Regions from separate parts of the Bradyrhizobium sp. NDS-1 genome, predicted to be linked through region 2. Evidence: riboswitches for the same ligand, from Rfam matches in the RefSeq annotation. Region 2 holds a riboswitch; the other holds the start of a gene.
What was found. Region 2 has a riboswitch for cobalamin ahead of RX330_RS24950 (energy-coupling factor ABC transporter permease). Riboswitches for the same ligand answer to the same signal wherever they lie in the genome.

Region 1 (4,410 bases), 1.3 Mb from region 2:
TGACCGGCAGCATCGGTTCCGAATTGATGATGAGCTTTACGGTGATGGGGGATGCCGTGAACCTCGCTTCCCGGCTGGAGGCCGTCAACAAGGTTTACGGCACCCGCATCCTGATCGCGCAGGCCACCGCTGATGCGGTCGGATCGCGGCTCGAACTGCGCGAGATCGATCGTCTCGCGGTCGCCGGCCAGAGCGCGCCGCAGGCGATCTTCGAAGTGATGGCGAGGGCGGGCGCGCTCACCGGCGCACAGGACAGCCTGCGCATGCACTATGCCGAAGCGCTCGCCGCCTATCGCGCCCGGCGCTTCGAGGAGGCGCGCGCTGCTTTCAACGCGGCGCTCGAAGCCGTCCCCGGCGACGGACCGTCGCGCGCGATGCTCGGCCGCATCGCGCAGTTCGAGGCGAGCCCGCCGGACGCCGGCTGGGACGGCGCCTGGCGGCTGGACAGCAAATAGCTGCCGCCCCGGAAAAATTGTTTCTACTCGATAACGATGTTCGCCGTGACCTATTTCCCGGGCTTAGGTTGGATGTCCTTGAGGCGTTTGACGGGGACACGCCGATGACGGAACTTCAGGACAGGCTGGAACGGTTCGAGACGCTGACCGCCGAATGCGAGCTGATTGCCAAGCTCGCGACCGACAGCACCAAGCGCGAGTTCTATCTGAAGCTTTCGGAGCAGTACCGTCAGTTGGCGACGGACATGCGGCAGGCGATCGCGACCAAGGCCGCGGCCTGAGGCCGGCTGCAATCCGTTCTTAAGGTTTGGCGCGCATCCTTGACGCAGCGAGCGATCGCTCGTGCTGGGAAGGCCGGGGTTCGCTGCAGTGCAGCGTGCCTCGCGAGTGTCATTTGCCATGCTCGACAGGGCAATCACATGCGCCTCGTTGCCGTGATCATATTTGCGCTCATGATGGCGTCCTGCAATCAGGATCAGGACATCACCGGCTCGACATCGGCCTGCCCGATGCGGAACTACAGCTCGTACAATCCCCGCGACATGAACCAGTGTGTCAATGCCTGCAGATCCTGCGATCGCGGCACCACGGTCACGTGCACGACCTCCTGCACCCTCAAGGGCGCGCGCTGAGAGCAACCGGCGGTGCTTGGGCACCGGAACGATTCACCTGGGTTAATCATTGAAGAAGCGGAAGGACGCGGAGTCCGATGAAATGGGTATGCTCGATCCCGGTCGATTTCTGGTGTCCTGCTCGCACTGCGATGCCTGGCCGATGGCGGTCAACGTGAAGCGATCGAGCTGGTGGGCGTCCCCGCATGAGGTCCGCTTTGTCTGCACGCGCTGCCGACGCGAGGAAACCGCGATCGTCTCGGCCTCCGGCGAATTGACTCCGATCAAGCGCGTCGATGTTCCGCCACGCGACGTCGCTGCCGCCTGGGCACAGGCCCAGCGTTTGCGAGGGCGGACCTGAGCGCGGTGACAACGGCCACCGGTCGATTGACTCCCCGGCGGAACGACACGTAAGTTGATCGGTGACGGTTCTCCTCAGGGAGATCAAAAGGGAATGTGGTGCGGGATTGTCCCAACGGGAATTGTCTCAACGCCACGGCTGCCCCCGCAACTGTAAGCGGTGAATCTTTCGTCCTATGCCACTGGGAACTCGGTCCTGGGAAGGCGACGTAAGGTAACGACCCGCGAGCCAGGAGACCTGCCGTCAGCCGTGGTCACACGCGAAGATGTCGGTCGGGGAGTGCAGACATCGGCTTCACCGGAGCAATCCATCGCTCCACCGTGAAACCTCGTTCGCTGTGACGTGCCACTGACGTCATACCGAGGTTTACAATTGTGTCCCGTCTTGTCTCTGCCGCCGGGCGCCTCAGCGCTGGCCTGTTCGCGTCCGTTGCCTTCCATTCGCTCGATCTCTCTCCGGCCTTCGCCCAGCAGGTCCTTGCCGAGCAGCTGCCACCGATTGAAGTGACCAAGCCCGACGACCAGAACCGCACGCGGGCCAGGGCGACCGGTGACGGCGCGACGAGGCCCCGCGCGACGGCCGATGTCGCGCCGTCGGGCAATGGCGCCGGCTCGGCCGTCGAGGCTGTCGCCGGCAACGGCGGTATCGTCGGTGCTGCCACGACCGTCGTCACGGCCGCGGATATCGCGCACGCGCCGTCGCAGACGCTGGCCGAGATCATCGCGACGCAGACGCCGGGGGCCCAGATCACGACGTTCTATGGCGGCCCGATCGGTGCCAAGACCGGCGTGGACCTGCGCGGCTTCGGCGCGTTTGCAACCGCCAACACGCTGGTGCTGGTCAACGGACGGCGGCTGAACGACGTCGACATGGCACAGGTGGACCTTTCCACCATCCCGCTCAATTCCATCGAGCGTATCGAGATCACGCGCGGCAATTCCGGAGCGGTGCTCTATGGCGACAACGCGGTCGGCGGCGTGATCAACATCGTCACCAAAAGCGGCGTCGGCGGACCGCCCGTGACCGCGCGCATCGAGGCCGGCTTCGGCTCGTTCAACACGGGGCTCGGCAACGTCTCGACCTCGCTCAATTCCGGTCCGTGGTCGACCTCGTTCTATGGCAATGCCGTCAGGACCGATGGCTACCGCGACAATAATCGCTATTCCCAGCAGAACGGCGTCGGCAATCTCAATTACGCGACACCGGGCCTGACCGCTTTTCTCACCGTCACGGGCGATCATCAGGAGTTGCGGCTGCCGGGCGGGCGCACCGTCGACCCATCGATCGGCCTCGACGAGGTCGCGACCGACCGGCGAGGGACCAGCACGCCGTTCAACTATGCCAACCAGCAGGGCTTCAGCGCGACCGCGGGCTTCACCAAGACCCTCGTCAACGGAGTCGATCTCATCGTCGACGGCGGCGTGCGCGACAAGAAACAGCAGAGTGCGTTCTTCTCCAGCCCGGTGCCGGTTCCGGGCTTCTTCACGTCGACCTATGCCGATTCCCATCTGACCACGTGGTCGATCACACCGCGGCTCAGCGTGAAGAGCCTGCTGCTCGGAATGCCATCGCAGCTCCTCACCGGCATCGACTATTACGATGCGAGCTTTCAGCAGAACCGCGGCGCCGGGCAGGGGCTCTCCCCCTGGCATAATTACGACCTCAGGCAGCAGACGGTTGCGGGCTATTTTCAGCACACATTGGGCGTGTCGCCTGCGACCGACATTTCCTATGGCGCGCGGGTGCAGACGATCAATCTTGCGGCGCGCGACAATTTCGACCCGGCGGCGCCGTTCAACGCCGACATCGGCGCCCTCCCGCTCCAGAGCGATGAAACCCAATATGCGCTGCATCTCGGGGCCGAGCATCGCCTCAATGAGGTGGTCTCGCTGTTCGGCCGCGCCGCGCGCGCGTTCCGCACGCCCGACGTGGACGAGCGCCTGTCCTCAGGGCCGTCCTTCGATCCCCTGACCTTCGCTGCGATCCCGCAAACGTTTCAACTCAAGACCCAGACCTCGCAGGACATCGAGGGCGGCCTGCGCATCAAGGGCGGCGGACTGCAGCTGCAGAGCAGCCTCTATCTGATGGACCTCACCAACGAGGTCCATTTCAACCCGGTGCTGTTCTACAACACCAACCTCGATCCGACCCGCCGCTACGGCTCGGAGACCAGCCTGTCCTATCGCGTCAACGACGCTCTGCTGCTGCGCTCCGGCATGGCCTATACCCGCGCCGTCTTCCGCGAAGGCATCTGGACCGGCAATGACGTGCCGCTGGTGTCGCGCTACACCGCGAGTGCGGGCGTCACCTGGAACATCTGGCAGAACTATTTGGTGCTCGACGCCACCGCGCGGTTCTGGAGCGAGCGGCGCATGGACAACGATCAGGCGGGCACACAGAAGCCGATTCCCGCCAACGGCACGATCGACCTCAAGCTCAGCGGCCAGGTTGACCGCTACTTCTGGTCGCTCAGCGTCAACAATGTGCTGAATGCGCTCTACTACGATTACGCCATCGCAAGCACCTTCACGGACGGCCGCTTCAGCGCTTATCCGCTGCCCGGCCGCACCTATCTGCTCAAGGCCGGCGCAACTTTCTGATCAGCACGCCAGTCAATGGACCAGAGCGTGATGGGACGATCGCGCCTGTGTCGGCCTCTGTCAACCCAGCGTCGCAAAAATATTCCACTTTACCGAAATTCGGTTTCGGCGTATGTGTCGTGCATCCCGGCTCACTCAAGAGGGGCGATCATGAGGTCGTCATTTTCGCGAGCCGGGTCTGCGGTGGACGCGGCAGCGTCGGCGCGAGAGGTGCGGGCAGGGCGGGTAGTCCCTGTGAGCCCGTAACCGCGTGCGGACGACGGCGCTGCCAGGCTTCGTCTCGCCTGTAAGTTCTCAGCTCCGTCGACAGGGCTGGGAATACTGCGGCGACATGGCGGGCCGTGCGTACGGCAAAACCGTGTGGTCCTGGCCGTCATTGCCAC
Region 2 (4,410 bases):
TGTTGCCATGCCGTTGTGGAGCGCGCAGGCGAGGCGCACCAGCGGCAGCGCGATGGCAGCCCCCGATCCCTCGCCGAGCCTGAGATCGAGGCTGATCAGTGGCTGCGCGTTCAGTGCCCGCAACACCAGACGATGCCCCTGCTCGGCCGATTGATGCGAGGCAAGCAGGAACGGCTGGCACGACGGATTCAGCCGCACTGCTGCGAGCGCTGCCACCGACACGATGAAACCGTCGATCAAGACCGGGATGCGGGCTTGCGCGGCCGCGATGATCGCCCCTGAGATCGCCGCGATCTCGAGGCCGCCGACGGCGCACAGGACTTTGTCGGTCGACTCCTCCGCAACGCCATGCAGCGCGATCGCGGCATCGATCACGCGTGCCTTGTGCGCGCGGCCGGCCGCATCGACACCGGTGCCGCTGCCTGCAATCTCCCCGGCACTCACGCCGAGCAGGCCCGCCGCAATCGCCGCCGACGCCGTGGTGTTGCCGATCCCCATCTCGCCGAAGATCAGCAGATCGGGCTGATTGGTCGCCGCACGCGCAACCGCGCGCCGGCCGGCTTCAAAAGCAAACGCCAGCTCCTCAGGCTGGAGCGCGGCCTCGACGCTGAAATCGCGGGTGCCGCCGCGCGGCTTGTCGGTGATGATGCCGCCCATCTCGCCTGGCGCCAGCGTCCCGCAGTCGACCACCTCCAGGCTCGAAGCAAGCTCCTGCGCCAGCACCGAGATCGCGGCGCCGCCGGCGGCAAAGTTCGCCATCATCGCGATGGTCACTTCTTGCGGATAGGCCGAGACGCCTTGCGCGACGATGCCGTGATCGCCGGCGAAGACGATGATCGGCACGCGCGCCGCGCGCGGCTGCTCCGTGGCCTGCAGACCGGCAAGCTCGATCGCAAGCTGCTCGAGCCGGCCGAGCGCACCGGTGGGTTTTGTGAGTTGCGCCTGACGCGCGATCGCCGCCTCGCGATGGAGCGCGGAGATGTCGGGGCACTGTCGATAGACCCATTCGGGGAGCATGCTGCCTCGCTTAACCCGCGCGCTTGAGGATGTAGCTGTCCATGATCCAGCCGTGCCGCGCGCGCGCGTCCTGCCGCGCCGCGACGATGCGCGGGCCGATCTCGGGCAGCGCGCCGGATAGGATGATCTGGTCGGGCATGCCGAGATAGGCGCCCCAATAGATGTGGAGGCCTGCCGGATCCAGCGACTGAAACGCCGTGTCGCCGTCGAGCATCACCACCACCGTGTCGACACCCCGCGGCCAGCCGCCTTCGCGCAGGCGCCGTCCCGTCGTGACCAGAAAAGGCTCGCCGATATCATTGAGCGGCAACGCATGTGCCGCGCAGAGCGCCTGGATCGAGGTGATGCCGGGCACGACCTCGATGTCAGGCGCCGGATTGAGCCGACGCGCAATGCGCAGCGAGGAATCGTAGAGCGAGGGATCGCCCCAGATCAGCAGCGCAACCTTGCCCTCGCCTGCAAGGTGTCTTGCGATCGTCCGCGACCAGGTCGCGGCCACCGCATCGTGCCAATCGTCCACGCCCTTGCGGTAATCCGTTTCACCGGCGTCGCGCACGGGAAGATCGAACTCGGCGATTTCAGTCTTGTCGCTTGTGAGCACGCCCGCGCAGATCGTCCGACGGAGATCGGCAAGATCGGACTTCGCCGTTCCCTTGCGCGGGATCAGGACGAGATCGGCCGCGTTGATGGCGCGGATCGCGGCGCGCGTGAGCTGGTCGGGATCGCCGCAGCCGATGCCTATCAGGGAGAGCGTGAGCATCGCGAGCGCGAGGGGCGGCGTACCGCCCCTCGCTGATCTCTCAGGCCGCGTTGTGCAGGCGCGGGGTAACGAGGCCGGGCGCGGTGACCCCACGCAGCGACTTCGCCAGCGCCAGCACGGCGAGATCGGCGAGCGGCTCGATCACGATGACGAGCGCGTAGGACGCCGCGAACGTCGCAATGCTCGCGAGGTTGCTCATCGCAAAACCGGAGCCATAGAGAGCCCAGAACGCCACCCAGGCGATCACGCCGGCCTGGTAGGTCGTCGAGAGCGCCAGCGCCTGCCGGTACTTGAGATCGACATAGGCGGTGTTGCGCGGAATGATCCGCGTGGCGATCGCCTGGATCGCGAACAGCGGCACCAGCAGTGTGGTGACGTTCATGCCGTATTGCGGCAGGTCGGGTGGCTCAAAGAAGATGCCCTGGAACAGCAGGCCGAAGGCGAGGCCAAAGGCGGCAGGCGCAGGGCCGAACAGCAAGAACAAGGTCGAGCCGAGAATGAAGTGGACTTCGGAGACGCCGACCGGGAAGTGCGGCAGGATCTCGAAGAAGATGAAGACGAGCGCCGTCGTGGCCAGCGTCCGCACGGCGAACGAGACGACGCCCTGCTCGCGCACGGTCTCGGCCGCGAGCTTCAAGGCAACGCCACCTGCGGCGATGCCGGTTGCGTAACTCAACATGAGCTTGGCGTCGGATACCAGTCCGGGTTCGATATGCATGGCTCAATTCCTTCCTGCCGTCACACCCGACGGCCTTGGCCTCAAAACGTGCAGGGCCGGTCTCCTGGCTCGCGGTTCACTGGGGTTCTTCGGCCTTCCCGAGCCTTGCGGCCCAGTGGCTGATCGAAGTCCCTCACCGCTTACAGTCGCGGGGGCGGCTGGGGTTTTGGGCGCCGCAACTTGGTCCGCCCACCCCCATTCCCGATTATGCTCCGGCGCTTTGCGCCGCGTTGAGCACCATGCCTCTCCTGTGTGCCCCTTTCGGCGAGCCTGCGTCAAGGGGCGAAGGGTGGCCGCTTCCGTCACGACGGTTGATCCCCCGCCAGCGCGCCGAACAGGATTACCGCGGCCGTCGAGGCGGCGCCGCCGCGGGCAAGCTGCTCGGCAAGCTCGGCAATGGTGGTGCGGACCAGCCGCTCGTCGGAGCGGCCGAGGGATTCGGCAAACAGCGCCGGCGTATCCGCGGCGAGACCGTGCGCGATCAATTTTGCGGCAAGCGCCGGAAAGGTGCGCCGGCCCATATAGACAACCGTCGTCGCTTCGGGGTCGGCCAGCGCGGCCCAGTTCAGATTGGGCGGCAGCTCGCCGGTGACGTCGGCTCCGGTTACGAACTGTACGCGCCGCGAGGTGTGGCGACGGGTCAGGGGAATGCCGGCTTGCGCGGCGGCCACACAGGCCGAGGTGACGCCGGGGATGATCTCATAGCCGATGCCCGCCTCGCGCAGCGTCTCCAACTCTTCTTCGAGCCGGCCGAAAATGCCGGCATCGCCCGACTTGAGCCGTGCCACGCGCACGCCTGTTGCGGCATAGTCGACCAGGAGACGGTTGACATGATGCTGCCTGGTCGAGGGTCGCCCGGCCCGCTTCCCGACCGCGACGAGATTGGCGCCGGGCCGGGCGAGATCGAGGATCGCGCCCGAGGCAAGATCGTCGTAGAGCACGACGTCGGCCTCGCGCAGCCGCGCAGCGCCCTTGAGCGTGAGCAGTTCGGGATCGCCGGGGCCGGCGGAGATGAAGGAGACAAAACCGCTCACCGGTCCTCCGCGATCAGATGGAAGAACGTGCCGGTGGCCTGCCCTCGCCGCGAGCCCGTTTCGGCAATGACAGCGCCCGTTGCATCGTGCACGACGGCCAGCGCCGTGTCGGGCTGGGCGATGATGGTCGAGTAGTGAAACTCGTGGCCGCGCAGACGCGCGCCGGCCCGATGGCCCGGCATCGGTGTGGCGAGTTCGGCGAGGCGGTAGCCCAGATGCATGCGGCGTTTCGCAAAGCTCGTCTCGAGGCCAAGCAGGCCTGTCATCTCATGGCGGATACCGTCCGCATCGGTCAATGCGGTTCCCAGCACCATATAGCCCCCGCATTCGCCATGCACCGGCCGCGTTTCGGCGAAGGCGCGCAAGGAACCGTGAAAGCTCGCGTTGGCGGCAATCCTGCCGGCATGAAGCTCCGGATAGCCGCCGGGCAGCCAGCAGACGTCGGCGCTCGCGTCAGGCGCTTCATCGGCCAGCGGCGAGAACGGCAATATCTCGGCGCCCGCCGCGCGCCAGGCTTCCAGCATATGCGGATAGACGAAGGAGAACGCGGCATCGCGCGCGAGCGCAATGCGCTGGCCGGGCGGCGTCACATTCAGGCCGTTCGCGGCAGGCGGCGGCGACCAGGAACCTGCCGACCGCAGCACCGCGTCGAGATCGACATGCTCGGCAACGAAGCGCGCGGCCTCGTCGATTAGCTTGCCGATCTCCGCCTGCTCTTCGGCCTGGACGAGGCCGAGATGCCGCTTCGGCAGGCTGATCTCGGCATGACGCGGCAGTGCGCCGAAGACGGCGATGCCCACATCGTTGAGCGCGCGCCGTACGAGATCTTCGTGACGCGGGCTGGCGACACGATTGAGCACGACGCCCGCGAGTCTCACGCC

Region 1: another riboswitch for cobalamin. It lies ahead of RX330_RS18750 (TonB-dependent receptor); the one in region 2 lies ahead of RX330_RS24950 (energy-coupling factor ABC transporter permease).

What each region holds. Positions count from the first base shown of each region.
Region 1 is NZ_CP136628.1:3,974,232-3,978,641, forward strand. Features, by position in the region: gene RX330_RS18730 (adenylate/guanylate cyclase domain-containing protein) at 1-455, shown strand, start outside; gene RX330_RS18735 (hypothetical protein) at 560-736, shown strand; gene RX330_RS18740 (hypothetical protein) at 875-1,087, shown strand; gene RX330_RS18745 (hypothetical protein) at 1,170-1,427, shown strand; cobalamin riboswitch at 1,476-1,687, shown strand; gene RX330_RS18750 (TonB-dependent receptor) at 1,802-4,027, shown strand.
Region 2 is NZ_CP136628.1:5,316,688-5,321,097, forward strand. Features, by position in the region: gene cobT (nicotinate-nucleotide--dimethylbenzimidazole phosphoribosyltransferase) at 1-1,017, opposite strand, end outside; gene cobF (precorrin-6A synthase (deacetylating)) at 1,028-1,777, opposite strand; gene RX330_RS24950 (energy-coupling factor ABC transporter permease) at 1,818-2,495, opposite strand; cobalamin riboswitch at 2,532-2,752, opposite strand; gene cobA (uroporphyrinogen-III C-methyltransferase) at 2,798-3,529, opposite strand; gene RX330_RS24960 (cobyrinate a,c-diamide synthase) at 3,526-4,410, opposite strand, start outside.